Regions from separate parts of the Arthrobacter sp. SLBN-53 genome, predicted to be linked through region 2. Evidence: predicted binding sites of a transcription regulator. Region 2 holds the regulator's gene; the other holds the start of a gene.
What was found. Region 2 encodes LexA, which represses DNA repair genes until DNA is damaged. Its sites were predicted from a motif close to TCGAACANNTGTTCGA; they were not measured.

Region 1 (5,050 bases), 740 kb from region 2:
TCGATCAGGTCGACGATGCGTTCCTCGACATCGGGCCAGATCGATCCCTCGGCCAGATTGGTCATATCCGGCACGGGTACCTGTACCTGCAGCTCGAAGGTCTTGTCCGCGGGCGGGCAGACGATGGTCGCCGCACCGCCGGTGAGGAAACGGGCCACCTCTTCGGCCGGGCGCACGGTGGCCGACAAACCGATCCGCTGGGCGGGGCGTTCCAACAACGCGTCGAGCCGTTCCAACGAAACTGCCAGGTGCGCACCGCGTTTGGTGGCCGCCACGGCGTGTACCTCGTCGACGATGACGGTGGTGACAGTGGTCAGCGTCTCGCGAGCCGAGGACGTCAGCATGAGGAACAGTGACTCTGGCGTGGTGATCAAGATGTCGGGTGGGCGGGTGATGAGAGCGCGGCGCTGTTTGGGCGTGGTGTCCCCGGAGCGCACACCGACGGTGATCTGCGGGGCCGCACTGCCCAATCGCTCGGCCACCCTGGTCAGGCCGGTCAGCGGCGTGCGCAGGTTGCGCTCGACGTCGACCGCGAGGGCCTTCAGCGGCGATACATAGAGCACCCGGGTGCCCACGGACTCGGCCGGGGACCGCGCCAGGTCGTCGATCGCCCAGAGGAAGGCGGCCAGCGTCTTGCCCGAGCCGGTGGGCGCCACCACCAGGGTGTCGCTCCCCTCGGCGATCGCCGCCCAGGCCTGGGCCTGGGCGTTGGTGGGGGCCGGGAAGGTGCCGGTGAACCACTCCCGCGTCAGCTGACTGAAGCGGTCGAGCGGGTCGGCGACGGGTGGCATCCCACCATGGTGCCCCCAACCACCGACAACCAACCCTGAGCAGGGAAAATCCCCTGGTGTGCTGGCTCGCGGAGGTTTACGATCGATAGGTTCAGCTCGCCGTGAGTCCGCTCACGACGTGAGGTGAGGGAGTCGTCAGATGCGACTGTTGAAAATGCTCGTCGTCCCCGTATTGATCGGGGCGGCCCTTTCTGCGACACCATTGCCGCACTCGGGCGCAGATTGCACCAGCGCCGGCGGAACCACCATCTGCTCGCAAGGTGACGTGCGCGGGACCAGCACTGGCAACGGTCCCAGCGGCTCGTCGGGTCCGTATGTGCCCTACGCGTGCGACCTCGATTGGTATGCCTGCGACGACTATTACTGGGGCATCGATGTCGACTTCGTCCCCGGCGTGGGCAGACCGGGCGTACCTGTCGACCCGGGCTTCGGCAGGCCCGGCGGCCCCAACGTCGGCGGTGGAGGTGTGGGAGGGCGGCGATGACGAATCAGAGGAGAACCAGATGAGACCGAACGGGGCATCGGCGCGGTTGGTCGCGACGGTCGCAGGCGTGTTGGCCGTTCTCACCGCATCGGCGGGCACGGCGTCGGCAGCACCGGCACCACCTCCGCCGCCGAACTGTACGGCGGCGGATCTGACGGGTGTGCTGACCGGAGTATCCGCGGCAACCTCTGCGTATCTGTTCACCCATCCGCCGGTGAACGACTTCTTCACCTCGTTGAGCGGCCTCGACGAGAACGAACGGCGTGCTGCGATGGAGCGGTTTCTCACCGACAACCCGCAGGTACGCGACGAGCTGAGGGCGATAAGGCAGCCCGCCAAGGACTTCCGCAATCGCTGCGGCGGGTGAGGTCAGTCGCGGACACCCGCGTCAGGAGGCCAGGCGAAACGCCTTGACGACCTTCGTCGGGGTGATCCTGACGACCAGTTCGCCAGGGACACCGTTGCGCCGACCGTACTCCTCGGCCCGGTCCGCACCCATGTAACGGCCGCCCGCCCGGGTGGCGACCGACCGGACCTCGTCGAGATCATCGGACACAGCGACCGTGCCCTGGATCTGGACGAACGAAAACGGCGGATGCGGATCATCCACGCACAGCACCACTCTGGGGTCGCGCGCGAATGCCCGCGCCTTGGCCGAACCAGAATCGGTGTTGAACAGCACGTCGTCACCGTCGAGGACAAACCACACCGGGGCCACCAGCGGTCGCCCGTCCGACGCGACGTACCCGAGCATGCCGGTGCGGGTACCCGTCATCAAGAAATCGGCTACCTCAGGATCCAATGTCGCCATCGTGTCGCGTCCTCTCGTGTCAGCCTGCTGTGTGCGTGTTCTCGTGCAGCGCGCGTCGGTAGCGGCGCATTCCGGCGATCCAGCGGTCGTAGTCGGCGCCCTTGCCCCGGTACATGTCCAGCACGCCGGGGTGAGGTAGCACGAGAAATGTGCCGTCGCGTACCCCGGCCAGGGTTGCGGCGGCGACATCGTCGGCCGAGAGCACTTCGCCCGCGGTCGTGATGGAAGCCGCGGCCACCCGGGCGGTGTCATCGGTCGAGTCGACGATCGCGTCCAACAGCGGAGTGGCCACTCCCATCGGGCAGACGACGGTGACTCCGATGCCGTCATCGCCGTGCGTGATCGCCAGCCACTCGGCGAACCCGACCGCAGCGTGCTTGGTGACGGCGTAACCGGCGGCACCGATCTGGGTGAGCAGTCCGGCCGCCGAAGCGACCGATACGAAGTGTCCGCTGCCGCGGGCTGTCCATTCCGGGATCAGCGCGTCAGCCGCTCGGATATGTGCTCGAAGGTTGACGTCCAGGACCCGGTCCCAGTCGGCGTCGCTGCCCAGCTCGGGCGCGCCGATGATGCCCGCGTTGGCGACGAAGATGTCGACGGGTCCGAATGTCGAGCATGCGGTTTCCAGCAGTGTCGCGACTCCGTCGACCGTCGAGGCGTCGGCGCCGACGCCGATCGTCTTGCCGCCGATCTCGATGGCGGCCGCGGCGGCCGCCTGCGCGTCGATATCACCGGCCACCACGGAGGCGCCCGCGGCGGTGAACGCCGCGGCGAGTGCCTTCCCGATACCCGATCCCGCTCCGGTGATGACGACGACGCTGTCTTCGATCTGCATGAGTCGTGTCTACCAGTGCGCTTTCCGTCGAGTGTGCCGTCCCGGAGAGAACCCTTGCGGAGGGTACGGATTCGGCGTAGCGTCGAACGTAAGTTCGAATGCGCCGTGGTTCCCGATCTTCGGATTTGGTGAGCCGCAGACCGCGACTCCGGTCGCCGCGAGGTTCGACGGTCCCTGTCCGGGATCGTGCGGGCTGTGCCTGTGGGATGGTGCCCTTGGTGGGCGCTGTGGGGGAAGTCGGTATCCGTTATGGACGCCAGCTGTCTTGATGCGTTTGTCGACGCTCTGATCGACGATCTCGCGCCGGTGTCACCGGAGGTTGATGTGGGGCCGGGTGTCGGTCGGTTGGTGCAGTGTCCGCGGCCGATGGTCGATGACGAGGTCCTGTTGGGTGTGTTGGCTGCGGCGGTGTCGGCGCGCAATCTGTTGGACTTGGTCATCTCCTCGGCGGTGGTGGCAGCCGAACGGGCCGGTGTGCCGGGGCGGCGGCACCTGCGCACCGGGGCTGATCTGCTGCGCCTGTTGGGGATGGCGCCGGGGGCGGCGGCCCGGGCGGTGCGGGTGGGGCGGATGGCAGCTGTGCTGCCTGCATTGGTTTCGGCGCAGCGGTTGGGTGGTGTCGGTATCGAGTTCGCCGACGCCGTCGGCAAGGGTGTCGCGCACGTGGAGTCGCGAGCACCAATGTCCGAGGACGATCGGGCGGCGGTGGTGCGCGCGTTGATGGTGCAGGCCTCCCCGGCGGAGGTGGCGGCCAAGGCCCGGGCGATCGCCATCGACCGCGGTGCGAGTCTTGCACCTGCCGACCGGGTGGTGCCGGTCGCCGAGGACACCGCCCTCAATGGGATGACGTTGGTGCAGAACGCTGAGGGCCGGTTCGAGGCCACCCTCGACCTGGACGTGACGACCGGGGAAGAGTTGTGTGCGGCGTTGGATCCGTTGTGCCGACCGGTCCCGCTACCCGACGGATCCCCGGACCCCCGGTCCATTGCTGCCCGGCGGGCGGAGGCGTTGGGGCAGGTGCTGCGTACCTATTTGCCGCAGTCGGGGCGTCCGATGTCCGGTGGGGTGCTCCCGCACGTCACCCTGATCCGACCGGTGGCCCCAGGTGTGAGCGGGGAGGAGGTGGATCGGTTGGGGTTCGGTGGACCGGTCTCCGCGGCGACCGCGGAGCTGATCGGCTGTGATGCCACGTTGACCTCGGTGATCGTCGACCACGCCGGGGTGCCGTTGGATGTCGGGCGCGCGGAAAGGCTGTTCACCCCGGCGATCCGTAAAGCGCTGGCCGTCCGCGATGGTGGGTGTGCCCATCCCGGGTGCGGGCGGCCGGTGTCCTGGTGCGATGCCCACCACATCCAACCCTGGAGCGCCGGGGGCATAACCAGTGTGGACAACGGGGTGCTGCTGTGCCGACTGCACCACAGCCTGATCCATCACGGTGGCTGGCAGGTCTACCTCGGCCCAGACCGCCACCCCTGGTTCATCCCACCCCACACACCCGGCGGGACCGAACCGGAGCATCTGCGCTCCCACACCCGACGCACCATGACCGACCTACCCACCGCCGCATAACCCCAACGCCCCAACGCCGAGGCCCCAAAGCTGCAGCGCACCTTGACAACTACACAGCGAAACGGCCGTGAGGCCCGCTAGAAAGTCTTGGCCAATCGGTCGGCCAGGATGGCGGCGAAGCGGGCGGGATCGTCGAGCGATCCTCCCTCGGCGAGTAGTGCTGTGCCGTAGAGCAACTCGGCGGCATCGCTGAGCCCCTCGGCGCCCGAGGCCAAGCCGTCCCGCAAGCCCGTCACCAAGGCGTGCTCGGGGTTGAGTTCCAGGATGCGCTTGCCGACCGGCACATCTTGTCCGGACGCCCGGTACATCCGCGCCAGCTGCGGGGTGATGCCGAAGGTGTCGGTGATCAGGCACGCCGGCGACGAGGTCAAACGCGTCGACAATCGCACCTCCTTGACGTGCTCGTCGAGGGTCTCCTGCAGCCAGCTGAGCAACTCGGCGAAACCACCGGTCTCGGGCTTGTCGGCCTCGTCACCGCCGAGGTCCACCTCACCCTTGGCTACGGACTGCAGCGCCTTGCCGTCGAATTCGGGCACCGACTCGACCCACACCTCGTCGAC
Region 2 (5,050 bases):
TCCCACCGGATGGGTGAAAGTGGCCGGCCGGGTGGTCGACGACGGAAGGCGTCGGCTCGGATGAACGACGTCAGCCGGCGGTGTTGACGCGCCGGTGAGCGCGCAGGGCCTCGATCTCACGCTCGAAATCGTCGGCAGAGGAGAACGATCGGTATACCGAGGCGAAGCGCAGATAGGCAACTTCGTCGAGGTCACGCAGCGGCCCCAGGATGGCCAACCCGACCTCGTTACTGGGGATCTCCGGCGAGCCTGCGGCCCGCACGGCGTCTTCGACCTGTTGGGCAAGCAGATTGAGCGCATCGTCGTCGACCTGGCGGCCCTGGCATGCCCGTCGCACGCCCTTGATGACCTTTTCCCTGCTGAACGGCTCAGTGACGCCGCTGCGCTTGACGACTGCCAGCACCGCGGTCTCGACGGTGGTGAAGCGCCTGCCGCACTCAGGGCAGGACCGCCGCCGCCGGATCGCCTGGCCCTCGTCGGTCTCACGGGAATCGACGACACGCGAATCGGGGTGACGACAGAACGGACAGTGCATTCCCGCTCCTTCGCCGCACCACAGCTGCACCAGATTTGACGCTTCCGAGCGTACCTGCATGGTGCGGATACGGTGCGACCCCGTGCCGGTGCGCACGATCTCAGCCGATCGGTGCGATGAGGGTCTGCCCGGTCCGCAGGGTGCCGGATTCCAGCTTGTTCAGTTCGCGGATGCGCTCGACGACGGAGTCGGCAGGCACGTCGGGGGCGACCCGCGCCGCGATGCTCTGCAAGGTCTCACCGGTCTGCACCTCCACGACCGACAACCTGGTGGGCACCTCGACGGGTTGCTCCGTCGCGGAAACGCCGAGGTTGGCCACGAATCCCAGCCATAGCGTGAATGCGCCGGCCAGCAGCGCCAGCAGCACGGTCGCGGCCGGGGTGATCGGCCTGCGGTGCGAGGCACGCGACATCAGCACCCCCGTGCCGCGATGACCGATCGGCGCACCGCCGGGACGACGATCCTGCGGCCGCCGACGCCGCCGCACCACGACATCGCGAGGCAAGGGCCACACCTCGGCCTCCGACGGGGTGCGCCGCAGAACTTCCTGCCGCCGGGTGGCGCCGGACGTCCGGCGCTCACGCACATCGCTACGTGCTTCCAGAATCGTCATGTGCCTGCCTCCTTGAGGTGTGTTCGCTTCTTTGTTCGAACTGTAGTCGATCATCTGTTCGAACGATAGAACACGTGATCGAACTGTTAGCGAACGATATCGACACCCACCGACAAGCGGACGGTCGCGAATCCGCGGACGGAACTCAGCTCAATTCAATTGCCCACAATTGAATTGACCGCTACAGTTGTGGTCATGACCGCCGGACGCCTCGACGAACAGCTGTGCTTCGCGCTGTACTCGGCTTCGCGCCTGATGACCGCGGCCTATCGGCCGCTCCTGGCGGAACTGGGCATCACCTACCCCCAGTACCTCGTCCTACTGGCCCTCTGGGAGGACGACCCCAGCACCGTCGGAAACCTGGGCCGGCGGCTGCACCTGGACTCCGGCACCCTCTCACCGTTGATCAAACGCCTGGAGAGCACCGGCCTGGTGGTGCGTCACCGCGCGACCGCCGACGAACGTCGCGTCGAGGTCGCACTCACCCCCGCCGGGCGCGCCCTCGAAGAACGTGCCGCCTGCATTCCACAGCGCCTGCTGGCCGCCACCGATGCCCGACCCGAGGAGGTCGGCGCGCTACGCGACGCCCTCCGCGGACTTGTCGACCAGCTCAGCTCACCGCACTGACCGAAAACGACGAAAGGAACACCCACCGATGAAGAAGCTTTACACCGCCGAGGCCCTGGCCACCGGCGAGGGACGTGACGGACACGGCCGCACCTCCGACGGGAAAGTCGATGTCGCACTGAGTATGCCCAAGGAGATGGGCGGTTCCGGCACCGGCACCAATCCCGAGCAACTGTTCGCCGTCGGTTACGCGGCGTGCTTCCACTCCGCACTCCGACTGGTCGCCCGCGAACACAAGGCCGATGTCACCGACTCCGCCGTCGGCGCCCGGGTGACACTGGGGGCCGCCGAGGACGGCGCGTTCGGTCTTGCCGTCGAGCTGGAGATCGTGCTGCCCAATGTGAACCATGACACCGCCACCGAGCTCGCCGAGGCCGCACACCGGGTGTGCCCCTACTCCAACGCCACCCGTGGCAACATCGAGGTGACCCTGACCGTGACCGATGAGTGAGCTCGGCTGATCGCGCCGCAATGACGCCGCAGACACGCCCTGTCGGGCCGCGACACGCCTCGAACACATGTTTGATTATCGGGGCGGCTGCGACTACATTCGGCGACATGAGCGACAGCAGCGACACCCCTGAGGCACGCTCCAGCCTGACCGAGCGTCAGCGCACCATCCTGGAGGTCATCCGCTCGTCGGTGACCACCCGCGGTTACCCACCGAGCATCCGGGAGATCGGGGACGCGGTGGGGTTGACCTCCACGTCCTCGGTCGCCCACCAGCTGCGCACCCTGGAGCGCAAGGGCTATCTGCGGCGCGATCCCAACCGCCCCCGCGCGGTCGACGTGCGCGGTGCCGACGAGGTGATCACCCCGATCGTGGCCACCGACGTCGCGGGCTCCGATGCGCTACCGGAACCGACCTTCGTCCCGGTGCTCGGCAGAATCGCGGCGGGTGGGCCGATCCTGGCCGAGGAGGCCGTGGAGGATGTGTTCCCGCTGCCCAAGGAGCTGGTCGGCGAGGGATCGCTGTTCCTGCTGAAGGTGGTCGGCGAATCCATGGTCGACGCGGCCATCTGCGACGGCGACTGGGTGGTCGTGCGCCAGCAGAACGTCGCCGACAACGGCGATATCGTCGCGGCCATGATCGACGGCGAAGCCACGGTCAAGACCTTCAAGCGGACCAAGGGTCAGGTGTGGCTGATGCCGCACAACCCGGCGTTCGAACCCATCGACGGTAACGACGCCGTGGTGCTCGGCAAGGTCGTCACCGTGATCCGCAAGGTGTGATCGGTCGGCGTCTGACCGGTCGGCGTCTGATCAATCGGCGCGGATGAATCCGTTCGCGCGCGCGAATTCCTCACTGGAGAACCAGATCTCGGCCTCGGTATCGCGGTAACCGCGGCTACCGGGCGCCCAGTAGAGACCGGTCTTGGTATCGGCCTTGATGGGGTAACCCTCCGGGGCGCGGTAGCGATCGGTGGTCGCCAGTCGCATCGAGGTCCAACCGGCGTCATCGTCATCATCGTCCCCGCCGGCGGCAGCGTGACGTCCGCCCGTCACCTCGGGTTCCGGGGCGGTCAGGTCCGGCTCGGGTTCGAGCACCGGTGCACCGACAACACGGGCACCGAAGTCCGAGTCCGCATAATCCGAGTCGGCGAAATCAGACGCCGCATAATCCGAGTCGGCGAAATCAGACTCGGCGAAGACGGACTCAACCGGCTGCGGTGTGGGCGTCTCGATCCGGGTCGGGGCGGTGTCGACGTCATCTTCGTCGTCGTCGAACCGCAGCAGTTCTTCCGGCCGGTCGGTGTCGGCACCACGATCGGCGAACGGGTCGACGCCGAGGCCATCGGCATCCGCATCATCGCCGGCCCGGGGGTCGTGGCCGGCACCGGTGTCGATCGGATCGACCGTGAAGGAGCCCGCTGACCCGACCGGCGACAGTGATGCCCACGGATCCTGCGGCGGCGGACCATAGCCGCTGTCGCGATCCTCGGCCCGGTCATCGTTTTGGTGATCGTCTTGGTAATCGTCTTGGTGATCGTTCTGGCCATAGCCGTAGTAGCCACGGTCATCACGGTCATACGGATCGTCGTCGAGGTCGTCGTCGAACCGGTCCTCGTCACCGGACCGCCGGTTGCGCAAGACCGCCACGGCGATCACGGCGATCAGACCCACCACCGGGATGAGGCCCAGCAGCCACCACCAGCGCCAGGTGTACCACTTGTCGCCGCTGTCGCCGCCGCCGTTCGCCTGCGGGCCATCGGCCGGCGCTTGCGGGGAATCAGCCCCGGGAACCTGCAGGCCCGCCAGCTGCGACTGCAAGCCCGCGGGCTCCGTGCTGAACCGGTTGGCCGCCTTGTCCCACGAGATGGATCCACCGTTGAACTGTTGGTTGATCACGCCGCCGTTGTCGGTCTGATCGCTCTTGGGTGCGCCGAGTTCGCCGGTCGCGCCACCCAACTTCTCCCAGGCGGCATTCATGGCCCCACGGACGATCACCGCACCGAAGTCGGGGGTCCAGAAGATGACCGGCTTGTCCTCGGCGGCGAAGGGCACCACCGCGCTCTGCGGAGCCAGCCCGCCATCCGCCTCGCTGGCGGTGGGGAACCCGAGATCCCCGGTCGGCCCACCGACACTCTCGTACTTGGCCAGGATCTGCCCGGTCACCACGTTGGCACCGGTCTGCGGGCTGTAGAAGATCTTGCCGCCGGCATAGTTCTGGCCGACGCCGTCGGCGCCGATCGCATACTGGGCCCCGTCTTCGGCACCGAGCGGCCCCAGTTCGCCGCCGGCGGCCCGACGTGCCGCGGCGATGGCCGATGCCGCGTCCGAGGGCACCTGTACCGCCCCGAGTTGGGCGGCCAGCTCTGGTGGCGTGGTGGTGAAGGCGCGCGTCTTGCGATCCCACGAGATCTGGCCGCCGGTGAACTTCTGTGAGACGACGTCACCGTCGATGGTCTCGTCATCGGCAGGCACACCGAGCACGCCCGCCGATCCGCCAAGGGCGTCCCAGGCGCTGTTGATGGCACCGCGCACCACCCGCGCACCGGTGCTGGGGGTCCAGAAGATCACCGGGTTGTCGGGCGCGTTGAATGTCACGTTGCGGCTGTCGGCCGCCCGTCCGGGCCCCTCGTCGATGGTCGGGAATCCCAGGTCACCGGTCGGACCACCCTGGGATTCGTACTTCTCCAGGATGGCGCCGGACATGATGTGCGCGCCGGTCTGCGGGGTGAAGAAGATCTTGCCGCCGGCGAAGTTCTGGCCGAAGCCCGGGCCGGCCGGGTACACGCCGCCGTCCTTGGGACCGAGTGGCCCCTCCGCACCGC

Region 1: a site for LexA is predicted at 3,004-3,019, ahead of FBY28_RS19960 (HNH endonuclease signature motif containing protein). Genes of this name have one in related genera too.

Annotation. Positions count from the first base shown of each region.
Region 1 covers NZ_VFNN01000001.1:4,155,398-4,160,447, forward strand. Annotated here, with positions in the region: gene FBY28_RS19935 (ATP-dependent helicase) at 1-791, opposite strand, end outside; gene FBY28_RS19940 (hypothetical protein) at 931-1,275, shown strand; gene FBY28_RS19945 (heme-binding protein) at 1,295-1,642, shown strand; gene FBY28_RS19950 (PPOX class F420-dependent oxidoreductase) at 1,664-2,086, opposite strand; gene FBY28_RS19955 (SDR family oxidoreductase) at 2,106-2,921, opposite strand; gene FBY28_RS19960 (HNH endonuclease signature motif containing protein) at 3,171-4,490, shown strand; gene htpG (molecular chaperone HtpG) at 4,568-5,050, opposite strand, start outside.
Region 2 covers NZ_VFNN01000001.1:4,900,299-4,905,348, reverse strand. Annotated here, with positions in the region: gene FBY28_RS23570 (PhzF family protein) at 1-64, shown strand, start outside; gene nrdR (transcriptional regulator NrdR) at 71-535, opposite strand; gene FBY28_RS23560 (LysM peptidoglycan-binding domain-containing protein) at 636-1,148, opposite strand; gene FBY28_RS23555 (MarR family winged helix-turn-helix transcriptional regulator) at 1,344-1,775, shown strand; gene FBY28_RS23550 (organic hydroperoxide resistance protein) at 1,804-2,226, shown strand; gene lexA (transcriptional repressor LexA) at 2,334-3,008, shown strand; gene FBY28_RS23540 (LGFP repeat-containing protein) at 3,039-5,050, opposite strand, start outside.